Linked DNA regions of Candidatus Vesicomyosocius sp. SY067_SCS001. The protein of the gene in region 2 interacts with the protein of the main gene of each other region in a pairwise test. Links are inferred from orthologs where the notes say so. Each region holds a gene or a part of one and is shown on either strand. Other genes may lie near its edges.

Evidence for each region. The genes of interacting proteins can lie anywhere in the genome.
Region 1: the proteins of dnaE (region 2) and dnaQ interact in binary tests that used the Escherichia coli proteins (3 or more experiments, as listed by UniProt). The link is inferred for Candidatus Vesicomyosocius sp. SY067_SCS001 from one-to-one orthologs.

The regions. Positions count from the first base shown.
Region 1 is NZ_CP054877.1:382,221-387,882, forward strand. The notes cover bases 1,687-4,563. They hold dnaQ (DNA polymerase III subunit epsilon), read right to left. Parts: upstream 3,518-4,563; coding sequence 2,855-3,517; downstream 1,687-2,854. Other genes in these bases: HUW60_RS01870 (hypothetical protein), read right to left, coding at 2,357-2,530; rpoZ (DNA-directed RNA polymerase subunit omega), read left to right, coding at 3,589-3,903. In the rest of the region: HUW60_RS01845 (M48 family metalloprotease), read right to left, coding at 1-374; HUW60_RS01850 (LemA family protein), read right to left, coding at 515-1,123. UniProt on the Escherichia coli protein: DNA polymerase III is a complex, multichain enzyme responsible for most of the replicative synthesis in bacteria. The epsilon subunit contain the editing function and is a proofreading 3'-5' exonuclease.
Region 2 is NZ_CP054877.1:772,421-779,222, reverse strand. Bases 2,673-6,689 are described here. They hold dnaE (DNA polymerase III subunit alpha), read left to right. Parts: upstream 2,673-3,063; coding sequence 3,064-6,489; downstream 6,490-6,689. Other genes in these bases: HUW60_RS03685 (beta/alpha barrel domain-containing protein), read left to right, coding at 2,673-2,840. Also shown: trpE (anthranilate synthase component I), read left to right, coding at 1-307; sulfur oxidation c-type cytochrome SoxX, read left to right, coding at 529-876; HUW60_RS03700 (thiosulfate oxidation carrier protein SoxY), read left to right, coding at 887-1,330; thiosulfate oxidation carrier complex protein SoxZ, read left to right, coding at 1,364-1,666; sulfur oxidation c-type cytochrome SoxA, read left to right, coding at 1,694-2,509; more of HUW60_RS03685, read left to right, coding at 2,517-2,672. UniProt on the Escherichia coli protein: DNA polymerase III is a complex, multichain enzyme responsible for most of the replicative synthesis in bacteria. This DNA polymerase also exhibits 3' to 5' exonuclease activity. The alpha chain is the DNA polymerase catalytic subunit.

The sequences.
Region 1 (5,662 bases), 390 kb from region 2 along the record:
TTTTCTCCAATTGATAGCTCGTTGTCTTTATCACTAATTAATTTACCATCAAAAGCAAGTGCGACTTTATGTCCATTTGATTTTTGAAAAAAACCAAATACTGTAGCACTTATCATTGCTAATAATACCATTATTAAAAATCCTAAAAAATTGAGTAATTGTTCTTGATTTTGAAAGACGATTTGATTAGCAGCAATGAACTTTTCACTAAGACTGTATTGTTGATATTCAGGTTGATAAAACTGTGCTAAATTTAGTCCAACAAACAAAGTATAAGATATTAATATAGATGAAATTAGTAATAAAACAAGGTATAAAGACCAAATGATTAGAGTGTTTTTTTTAGCTTTGTCTTGATGTTTCCTAAAATCCATTGTTAGGAGATCCTCCATAAATCATAGTTTGATTTAGGAGCTACATTCTTTTCATCACCTTTTCTAGGGATAAAAAAAAGTTTAGTTTTACATATTTTAGTATGAACTCCTGCCATTGTATATATATAATGTTTCTGTACTTAAGAAAATAAGTCTTTAGGTGCTTGCTTTAATTGTTCTATGCTTTCGTTGAATTCTAAGTTTTGTGCATCTACACTAAATTTAAATATACTGGTAAATAATATATTTGGAAATGATTTTTTATACTCATTAAACTTTTGAACCAAGTCGTTATACCCTTGTCTAGCACTAGCAATGCGATTTTCTGTTGCGATCATTTCCTCGCTTAGTTGTATCATATTACTGTTTGCTTTTAAATCAGGATACGCTTCCATTTTTAAGTTAAAACCATTCATTGCACTTTCCAAAGCTATTTGAGAGCTTGCCAAATTTGTCATGGCATTTTTTTTATCTGGATTTTTTTGTGCTACCTTGTTGGTTTGTATTAATTCTGTTCTAGCTTTAGTAACAGTAGTCAACGTTTCTCTTTCATGCTCCATGTATTTTTTGGCAATATCAACTAAATTACCAATTAAGTCTAAGCGTCGTTTAAGTTGTACTGAAATTTGCTCAAAACCATTCTGATACTGAGTTTTATAAGAAACCAAGTTGTTATAAATACTAGCAAGCCAAATAAGTAAAACAATAATAATTGTGATCAGTAACCAGTTTTGTATTAAAAATTCCATTTTTAAACTCCTATAAAAAGTTAATCAATATTAATTTTTAAAATGTTGATTATATACGCTATTATCATTTAAATTTAAATCTTGAATTTAATTTTCAATAATTGTTGAATATTTTACATTCAAATAGGTAACAATAAATTCAAGTGGAGCTCGATTAAACTTGTAAATCTTAAGCGTGTATTTTTTTCAATTTTTTTAAGATCCTACCACTAATGATTGGATAACCATAACCACTTAAATGCTTTTTTGTTACCTATTTTTTATTTACTTATAGTGATAAGTAAGTTTATTTTTTCACAAACTTGTTATCTAGTGTGATTGTTCTATTTGGAAACTTTCTTTTAATAAATTTATTTCTAATTTACTGGTTAGTAAATATTTTAGATAAATTATGTACTATAATTTGAGTGAGTAATAATCGTTAACTCATTGGTTTTATTTATTAAATATTTATACTTAAAAACTATAACAATTTAAAGATTTTTAGCCAACCTTCTAAGTATATATTGGTCTTTCTATTTTAGGTTTTGGAAAATACCACTAGTTTGGTTAAATTAAATACTATATTTTTGTTTAATAATAATTTAGCTAGTTGTTTCTATTTAAGATAAATAAAAACTTCTTGTCAATTTCTGAATAGTCTTTTTAATAGATCTTGCTCAGTTATTTTTTACTATAATTGTAAGTCGCTTATAACTTTTATATAGTTTTGATAAATCATAGGAGTTTGTTGTTAAAGTATCAAATAATAATTGATTATCATTTTTTTTGATAAAATGCAAACCTAAGAATATAAATACCAGCATGATGGGGCGAGAAACGGGATTTGAACCCGCGACAACCGGAATCACAATCCGGGGCTCTACCAACTGAGCTATTCCCGCCATAAATTATACCTCAAGTTTTATCCTTAGATGTGGTACGCCCAACACGATTCGAACGTGTGACCTACGGCTTAGAAGGCCGTTGCTCTGTCCAGCTGAGCTATGGGCGCATATACCAAGGTTGTTACGTTCTATAAATGCAAGGTATTTTTTGGTCGGAGTGGAGGGATTTGAACCCCCGACCACCTGGTCCCAAACCAGATACGCTACCAAACTGCGCTACACTCCGAAAAAAACAATGATTATACTTTGTTAAATTGGAATGTAAATAGTGATTGTGTTACAATTAGTCAATTCACAATTAATACTAACATACTATCAATTTTTTTTGTATGGTTTTTTGTCTATTTTAATTAGGTTCTTCTATTCGTGATTGGGTTTGCTCCAGTAAGATTATACTAGTGTTACTAATTCCTATTTTTGAGTCAAGATTATAAATTGATGAAGCAAGGTCAGGAGAATTGGTCGGCGTATTATTAATCAAAGTAGTGTTATAGTTTAGATCAACGTATGTGTTTAACATACAAATTACTTTTTTCAAATTTTGGTGTAAAAATCATCAATAATTACAAATTTGTTGTAATTGCTATTCTGATATGAGAAAGCTTCTATCTTTATAGATAGAAATCTATTATAAGTGGAGTGATAAATATCTAAATTTTATCGTTTCTATACATATCTTTATTGATTATCATCATCGATTAAATAGTGGTGTAGCATTTTTAAATTAAAAGACTTGAATGAATAGTCTATCTGTTTTATAGAATTATTGTTTAGTATCAACTTTTAGTGTAATGTGGTTGAGTTCGTTTTGTTTTTTAACTTGGCGATAAATCTAATAATTGCCTTAAAGTTTTTTAAAGTAATTTGCGTGCTCTGCGAGTTCTTTTTTATTTGCATAAATAATTTTGATTTTGCCAATAGCATTGTTTATCCTAATAATATTATTAGCCTGTTTATTAATGGTTTTATCATTGCCAAATAAAGTAGATTGTCCACCAGTCATTGCAAGATAAACTTGTGCTAGAATTTGTACATCTAACAGCGCACCATGCACAATTCTTGCACTTGAGTCAATTTTAAATCGCCGACATAAAGAATCAAGGTTATGCAGTGTACCAGGTCGTTGTTTTTTAGATAATTCTAATGAATCAATAATGTTGCATTTGTCTTCAATACGTTCATTAATACCTATAAGTTTAAGTTCGTGATTTAGAAATCCAAGATCAAATGGAGCATTATGGATAATGAGAGTTGTTTCTTTAATATAAGCTAAAAATTCTTCAACAACCTCTTTAAATTTAGGCTTTTTTGTTAAAAATTTATCAGTAATGCCATGGATACGCACTGAATCACCAACATTACGATTTGGTTGTATGTATTCATGATATTCATTATTTTTAGTGATTTGTCTGTTTATAATCTCTATACAACCAATTTCAATGATACGATGACCTTCAGAAGGTTTAATCCCTGTAGTTTCAGTATCTAGTACAATTAGTCTTTCCATCGAATATTTATTAAACTTATTTTTTCGTGTACAATTATCTCATTTTATCATAAGTAATATTATTAAATATTATGGCAAGAGTAACAGTCGAAGATTGTTTAGACCATGTAGAAAATCGCTTTGAGTTGGTATTGGTAGCAGCAAAACGCGCACATCAGTTAAGTTCTGGAGGTTATAAACCATTATTAAATGCAGGGAAAGATAAGCCAACGGTAGTAGCTTTAAGAGAGATTGAGGCAGGGTTAATTGACTCTTCAATTTTAAGTGAAATTTATGTAATAGATGAGCAATTATCAGCACAACAAAAAGTATTGGATAGTGTAAAAATATCTGAGATTAAAGATAAATTATCAGTAACAGATGTTGATAAAGTTATTGATAAGTAACGAATATTTAATTCGTGATGTGATGTATGTTATTATTTATTAAAATAATATGATAATCGGCAGTTATTTATGTATTACTGTAGTTTTTGAATTTTGAATTTTGAATTTGATTTTAGTATAACAACATTTGCAATAGCAACAGACTCTGGATGAGTGTAATATCATTTATATCCATGGTAGATTTAATTGTTTATAGTTGTGGCAGTTTTATTTTCTTAATGGATTGGATAGATGATTATATTTAATATATGATGTTGCTTTTATTTTAAGGAAATATGGTTCGTTTACAGTTCCATAATTTATTTCTAATTAGAATATTTTAAAAAATTTTTTGTTATTTTAGTTATTTTATTATACTAAATAGGATTTTTTATTATTTTTATGTATTCCAATTAAAGGTGGCCATATCAGTAAACCTATCAAATCATCTATGTATGATGAAGTAACTTATGAATAAATGTATCAAAATTCAATTGATGACGACGACATAGTAACCGAGATAATTTCTAGATTGTCAAAAAGATTTGAATTAAATTCTCTAATACTAATTATATAAAAGACCAAATTGACTGGTTTAAAGGGAGTGAGTTAAATATTATTTACAATTATATGGATAAACATCTATTTATATGTAAATTAAATTATTATCATTTTTGTAAGGTTATGAACCTAAGTTGAGTTAGTATTTACTTGTTAACAGATTCATGACGAGGTGGCAAAACTTAGCAATGAACTTAAAACTTTAAGGGTTGAGAAAGGCGGTTCGAGGTTACATTTATATTTTGATGATTTTACAAGCAATTTATGCTATGTTATCTTGTATTTGTATTAATACTGTTCATTATATGGTATTAATTATTTCTTACTAGAAGTATTAAAAATAGAATTTTAGACTCTCAATGTAAGATTGTTATTACTGGTAATAAAGATATACGCATTGGTATAACCACTGAGTTAAAGGCAAATTTTGATTAAGTAGTTATTGTGTGTGATTGTATTGATATAGATATCTTATATCATGATTTAGCTTCTGAAGTTTCAGCTAAATATCCATAATTTATATTGAAATACTACTGTTTATTTTTTATAGTTCTGGTTCTACTGTAAAGCCAAAATGGATGTTACCTATTTTAGGTAACAATAATACACATTATAGTTGGTTGAGCGGTAAGGTGTTCTTATTTTATTTATGGTACTACTTGGGAACAGTATATTAATAAGTTTTAATACTGTATTGATAATTATCCGTACATATGGGTGCTAGTGGTAAAATATGTTATTAACAATTAATGTTTGAGTTTGCGTATTTTGGCATAATTGGTGAATCAGTTAATTTTTAAAATGGAAGTGATATTATCATCCTATTAGGAAAATCAAGTGTCCTATTGTTAATATTTGGAGGTAATCAGAATAGGTAGTCATATGATTACGCTTTTGCCATATTTAATTAAACTTAAACCATGGGCTCAGTAAGCAATCTATTTTTTAGTATTGAGTTACAAGTTATAAATGCAAAAAGTAAAGCAATTAACAGGAGAATCTAATAATGGTTTAATTATTAATTTCTTGACTAGGATAAATGCGTACTTTTTACAAATAGTTATCAATGTTTTATAAAGATTTTTTTTCAATATCTAGGTAAATAATTTTTAGGTAATAGGACATATTAGGCTTGATATTAATGGTTATTATTTGATTGCTAGGCTTGTAAATTATGTAGTTAATATTCTTTAGGTGTATGTAGAGATTAAATCTAGAC
Region 2 (6,802 bases):
TGTGATTGACGTTTTAAAAGCAACTTTTCCAGCAGGTACACTCAGTGGCGCTCCTAAAGTTCGAGCAATGGAAATTATCAATGAGGTTGAACCATTAAAACGAAATATTTATTCAGGTGCAATTGGCTATTTGTCTTGGCATGGATGTATGGATATGGCAATTGCTATTCGTACTGCCGTGATTAAGGAGCAAATACTTTATATTCAAGCTGGAGCAGGTATTGTTTATGATTCTACAGCGCAATCAGAATGGGATGAGACTATGCATAAAGCTCAAGCATTGATCAAAGCTGCACAGCAAGTTTAAGTGGATAAAATATAACTAAAAATATTATTAGTTATATTTGATACGAAAAATTATTCTTGAATAAAGTTATAAAGCACTAACATTGTGCTAAATTTTTTTTAAAAAAGAATATTATAATATAACGTTTTAATAAAAGAGTTGCAAAGTATTTTTAAGTGCTATATCATTCATTTTTATCAAGGTTTAATTATCTTGTTGATTTATATAAATAGGAGAACAACATGAAGGAAACTATTTCTTCTATCTCGACAGTTTTGATATTGATAACATTATTTATGATATCAGCACAAACAGGTGCTAAAGAGATGACTAGCGAAGAAGTAACTTTTGGTCGTAAGTTGGGAAATTGTTTAGCATGTCATATGATTCCAGGTGGTAGTTTGCCAGGAACAATTGGACCACCATTATTTGCAATGAAGGAAAGATTTCCAAATAAGGCTGATTTAAGAAAACAAATTTGGGATGCAACAATTAAAAATCCATATTCAATTATGCCTCCATTTGGTAAGCATCAAGTGTTAACTGAAAATCAAATTGATCAAATTACAGATTTTATTTATTCAAAATAAGGAAAACAATATGAAAAGAAGATTATTTTTAAAAAGTGCAATAGCAGGTCCTGCAGTTGCTACAGCAGTAAGTGCAGGTTTATTAACACCAAGCATGGTTTTTGCTAATTCTGCAAGTTTTAAGGATAAATCAGACATAGCAAGTACTTCGGTTGTAAGTTCTAAAAAAGGCTTATTTAAATTTAAAGCACCTAAGATTGCTGAAAATGGTGAGGTAGTTCCTATGACAGTGGACGCATCTAAAATTAAAGATGTAACAGATATTTCTTTTTATATTAAAAATAATTCTACACCCTTGGCGGCTTCATTTAATTTATCTGGTGCTCATGGTTATGTTTCTACCCGTGTTAAGATGGGTAGAACTTCTTCAGTTATAGCGTTAGTGACAGCGGGTGGAATAACAACTTCTAGAACTCAAGAAGTTAAGGTAACAATTGGTGGTTGTGGTGGTTAATTAACTAATTATATTAAAATGGAGTATATATAAATGGCAAGTATTAAATTAAAACCCAAGGCAAGAAAAGGTGTAATTAGTATTAAATGTTTAATTAAACACCCTATGGAAACAGGTTTACGTAAGAAAAAAGGTAAAATAGTCCCAGCGAATTATATTGAAAATATAGTTATATTACATAATGGTAACAAAGTTGTAGATGCTGATATTGGTAGCTCGATTTCTAAAAATCCATATTTTAAGTTTAAGGTAACTGGTAAGAAAGGCGATATAATTGAACTTAAGTACAAAGACAATAAAGATGAAATAGGTTCTGCGACTGCAAAGTCTAAATAACTGTTTATAATTACTGATGTGAAATTAATGAAAAAAATAATAACCATAATGGTTTGTTTAGGTTTTTTAGTTAGTGTGGTATTAGCTGATGTTAAATTTGACCAAAAGGCCCTTATTAATCATTTTAAAACAATTTTTCCGAGTGTTGAATTTGCAGACTATACCGATGGTGTATATATGATTGATCAAGATTCAAGGGAACAATTTGAAGAAATTTTAGATGGTATTCCTCCTTATGAGGAGGCAGTGGAGGATGGTGGCAAGGAGTATTTGAAGTTTGGTCTTAACAAATGTCTTTCACTGAAAGACCCAGTAGTAGCTCGTATTAAACATCCATACTTTAATGAATCGACTCAGCAAGTAGTCACACTTGAAACTGCAATTAAAAATTGTTATCAAAACCAAACTGGTAATAAATTAAATTACAATAAAGGTAAAATTGCTCGTATTAGCGCTTGGATTTCAGACCAAGCAGCTGGACAAAAGATTAATGTAAAAGTTGAGTCTTTTGGTGCTAAAGCGGCTTATGAGAAAGGTAAGATTTTCTTTTATGCCAAGCGTGGTCAGTTTAATATGTCTTGTGCAGATTGTCATGTTTATAACGCAGGTAGAAAAGCTCGTGCTGATATTCTATCTCCTGTATTAGGGCATACTACTCACATACCTATGTATCGCGTAAAATGGAGTGGTATGGGTACATTGCATCGTCGCTACTCTAGTTGTTTAAAGAATATGCGCGCTAATCCATTAAAACCTCAAACAGAAGCCCTTCGTAATATGGAATTTTTCCACCAGGCAATGAGTAATGGTCTTAAAATTACTGTCGATAGATATAGAAAATAGGAGAGAGATGCTAATAAAAAGAGTATTATTAATAGCTTTATTATTATTTACTTTAACAGCTCTGGCTGGCTACATGGGTAGTTTGCATAATTGGAACAATGACTCTAATTCATTTAAGTCTGTTATTGCGGCAGCTGAAACTGGCTATAAAGATAATCTTGCTGAAAGTATGGCATGGCGTGATACTGGAAAAATGATTAAAGAAGCCAGAAAATTGTATAAATCAGGTAAAAATGTTGCGGCACTTATCTTGGCAAATAAAGCTTATAAGCAAACAGTTAATGCAACATTACAAACTATTTTAGCAAAAACAGCAGGTCCTAGGTTCTAAGAAAATTTAGTGGGTTTATATATATATAATGCTTCTATTTTCTATTGTTTATTATAAAAAGATATATTAAGTTTTCTAATATTCTGTTGTTTTATATTTGAAATTTTTTTATATATTTTTTTGAAAATTAGCGCTATTTAAAATAAAATTAAGTATTTAAGATTAGTTTGTTTAGACTTGTAAAATAGGTAAGTATTCATCAAATTTATTTTAATTATTTTTAATGGTTAATCCTGGTTTTGTACATCTACATTGTCAAAGTGAGTTTTCAGTTGAAAACTCTGTAGTACGTATTTCAAAATTTATTGAAAAAGTACAAGAAATTGGCATGGATTCAATTGCATTAACGGATGAATCTAATCTTTTTGCAGCAGTTAAATTTTATCAAAACGCTATTGCTGCTAAGATAAAGCCAATATTTGGTGCTAGAATTAATATTAAAGACAAGGAAGGTGAGTTTTCTTCAGGTTTATTATTATGTCAAGATCATCAAGGCTATCTTAATCTTTCTGAATTGATTTCTTTGTCTTATACTCAAGGACGTTCATGTGAGCGTGTCAGCATAACACAGCAAGAGTTAATTGACTATAATCAAGGCTTGATCATGATTGCAACTCCTATTTATAGTGATGTAGCTAAATATTTAATATCAAATAAAATAGTTGAAGCTAAGCATAAATCTGAGTTTTGGCATGCTATTTTTGTTGATCGTTATTATTTAGGTGTTCAAAGAACTTCAAGGGAGTTTGATGAAAAGCATTTACATCTTTGTATTAAATTGGCACTTGAACTTGATATTGCTGTTGTGGCAACTAATGATGTACAATTTTTAAATGAAAGTGATTTTGATGCACATGAGGCTAGGATTTGTATTTCTCAGGGTAGCCTCTTAGATGACACGCAGCGTAAGCGACATTTTTCTAATCAGCAATTTTTAAAATCACCTGAACAAATGCATAAGTTATTTTCTGATTTACCAGAAATTTTAGAAAATACATTAGAGCTAGCTAAACGTTGTAATGTACATTTTGAGTTATTTAAAAGGAATCATTTGCCAGATTTTCCTATTCCAGAACACTTAACTATAGAACAATTTTTTAGTGAAGAGTCAGAGAGTGGTTTGGTTCAACGTCTGAAAAACTTAAAGGTAGATGTTAATATTTATCAACAACGTTTAAAATTTGAACTTGATATTATTATTCAAATGGGATTTTCAGGTTATTTTTTGATTGTAGCAGACTTTATTAGATGGTCAAAAGAAAATGATATACCAGTAGGTCCAGGTCGTGGTTCAGGTGCTGGTTCTTTAGTGGCTTATGTTCTAGGTATTACTAATGTTGACCCAATTAAGCATGAATTATTATTTGAACGTTTTCTAAATCCAGAGCGAGTTTCAATGCCAGATCTTGACATTGATTTTTGTACTGATCGTCGGGATGAAGTGATTAGTTATGTAGCTAAAAAGTATGGTCATGAGAAGGTTTCACAAATTATTACCTATGGTACGATGGCGGCTAAAGGTGTAGTGCGTGATGTAGGGCGTGTTTTGGGACATCCTTATGGGTTTAGTGACAAAATATCAAAGTTAATTCCTAACGATTTAAGGGTGACACTTGAAAAAGCTTTGAGTGAGCCTAAGAAAGGGGGTTCTAAAGAATTGCGAGCTCGTTATGATTCAGAAGAAAGTGTAACAGCATTAATTAATCTTTCTAAGCAATTAGAGGGTTTAGTAAGAAACGTTGGTACTCACGCAGGTGGAGTAGTGATTGCACCTAGTAAAATTAGTGATTTTTGTCCAGTATATAAAGGCTATGGTGAGAATGATAGAGTAGTTTCTCAATTCGATAAGGATGATGTTGAGGCAGTTGGTTTGGTTAAGTTTGATTTTTTAGGATTATCTAATTTAACAGTTATTCACAAGGCCATTAAACTAATTAGTATTAATGGTTTATCAGATGAACCGATTAACTTAGATACTTTACCATTAGATGATAAAAAAGTTTATAAACTACTTCAAAGTTGTGATACAACTGGTGTTTTTCAATTAGAGTCTAAAGGGATGCGTAGTTATTTAAAGAAACTTCAAGTAGATAATTTTGAAGATATTGTTGCAATGCTGGCATTATATCGTCCAGGTCCATTAGATGCAGGTATGGTAGATGATTATATTAATGTAAAACATGGTGCACAGATTAAGTATCCCCACCCTATGCTAGAACAAATTCTTAAACCAACTAATGGTGTATTTTTATATCAAGAACAAGTAATGAAATCTGCACAAGTGATGGCAGGATATTCTTTAGGTGGTGCAGATTTGCTTAGGCGCGCGATGGGTAAGAAAAAAGCTAGCGAAATGAATCGTCAACGTAGTGTTTTTGTTAAAGGTGCTGCTGAAAAGGGTATTAATGAAAAAAAAGCCAATGAAATTTTTGATTTGATTGATAAGTTTTCAGGCTATGGTTTTAACAAGTCTCATTCGGTGGCATATGCATATGTTTCTTATCATACTGCTTGGCTTAAGTCTCATTATCCAGCTCCTTTTATGGCTGCAGTTTTATCTGGCATGATGGATGATACGGATAGGGTTTCATTTACTATAAGCGAGACCCGTCAAATAGGGTTGATTGTTAATGGTCCAAATGTGTGTGAGTCTAATTACGAATTTAGCATTCTTGATGAAAAGACAGTCTTGTATGGTCTTGGTGCAATTAAAGGTGTTGGTGTAGCCTTGGTTGATGCGGTTGTATTTGAACGTAGTGCTAATGGTACCTACAAGGATTTATTCGAATTTTGTTCTAGAATTGAAAAGTGTTATTTGAATAAACGTGCTATTGAAGCATTAATTTATAGTGGTGCTTTTGATATATTAGGCGTGAATAGGGAGAGTCTAATTAAAACTTATCCTATAGCTATTAGACAAGCGGAACAAAAACAAAGTGACTATTTTTCTGGTCAGAATGGATTATTTCCACATAGTGAATATGAAACACGTTATCTTTTAGCACCAAGTTTTTCGTTTAAAAAAAGATTACAATTAGAAAAAAGCGTGCTGGGCTATTATTTTTATAATCACCCTACTAATGAGTATACAGTGACCGATTTAAAGAACATTAATGTAGTATTACCTTCTAAGATTGTCTTTAGAAATAATAGAGATGTACGTGTATTAGCGTTAATTTCAGATCTACGTTATCGCTCTATTAAGAATGGAGAGCAAATTGCTATAATTACAATTGAAGATGACTCTACGTCATTAAATGCTGTGGTATTTACGAAAACTCTAACTTTAGTGAGTAATCAACTTATGATTGATGAAGTGGTGGTTATTTCTGGTAATATTAATAAAGATTTTAGAAATCAATGGCAACTAGTGGTTAATAAAATTGAAAATATTGAGCAAGTAAAAATAAGTTATGCCAAGGGTTTTGAAGTATTATTAAACACTAAACACCAATCAATTTTTGATAAACTTATTAAGATTCTGATTGAATATAAGGGCAATTGCCCAGTTAAAATAACTTATATTGTTGATAATTTAATAGGTAGTATGTTGTTAAACAAAGTTTATTTAGTGGCACCTAATCAGCAGTTAATTGATGCTGTTAATGTCTTAGCTCAAGATCAGGTAAGCAAAGTTTATTATCATTAGCAAGTAGAGTATATGGCTCCCTATAAATTAAATCACTTTTAAAAATTAAAATAATACTTTACAAGTGTATTGATTAAGTTGATATTCAAGAATGGATTATAAATATCTGGTTATTAAAGATAAGGTATTATGTTAGGGTTAATCAGTACTTGAATGTTAGATTAACCGAATAATCTAGAACATATTTATATTTTGTATGTTGACTAGTAATCGTAACATAAAAATATAGAATCAAATATAAGTTTATATATGTACAGGTTAAAAATAATACTAAGATGCTATTGATGGATTTAAAGAAATCCTAATTATACTT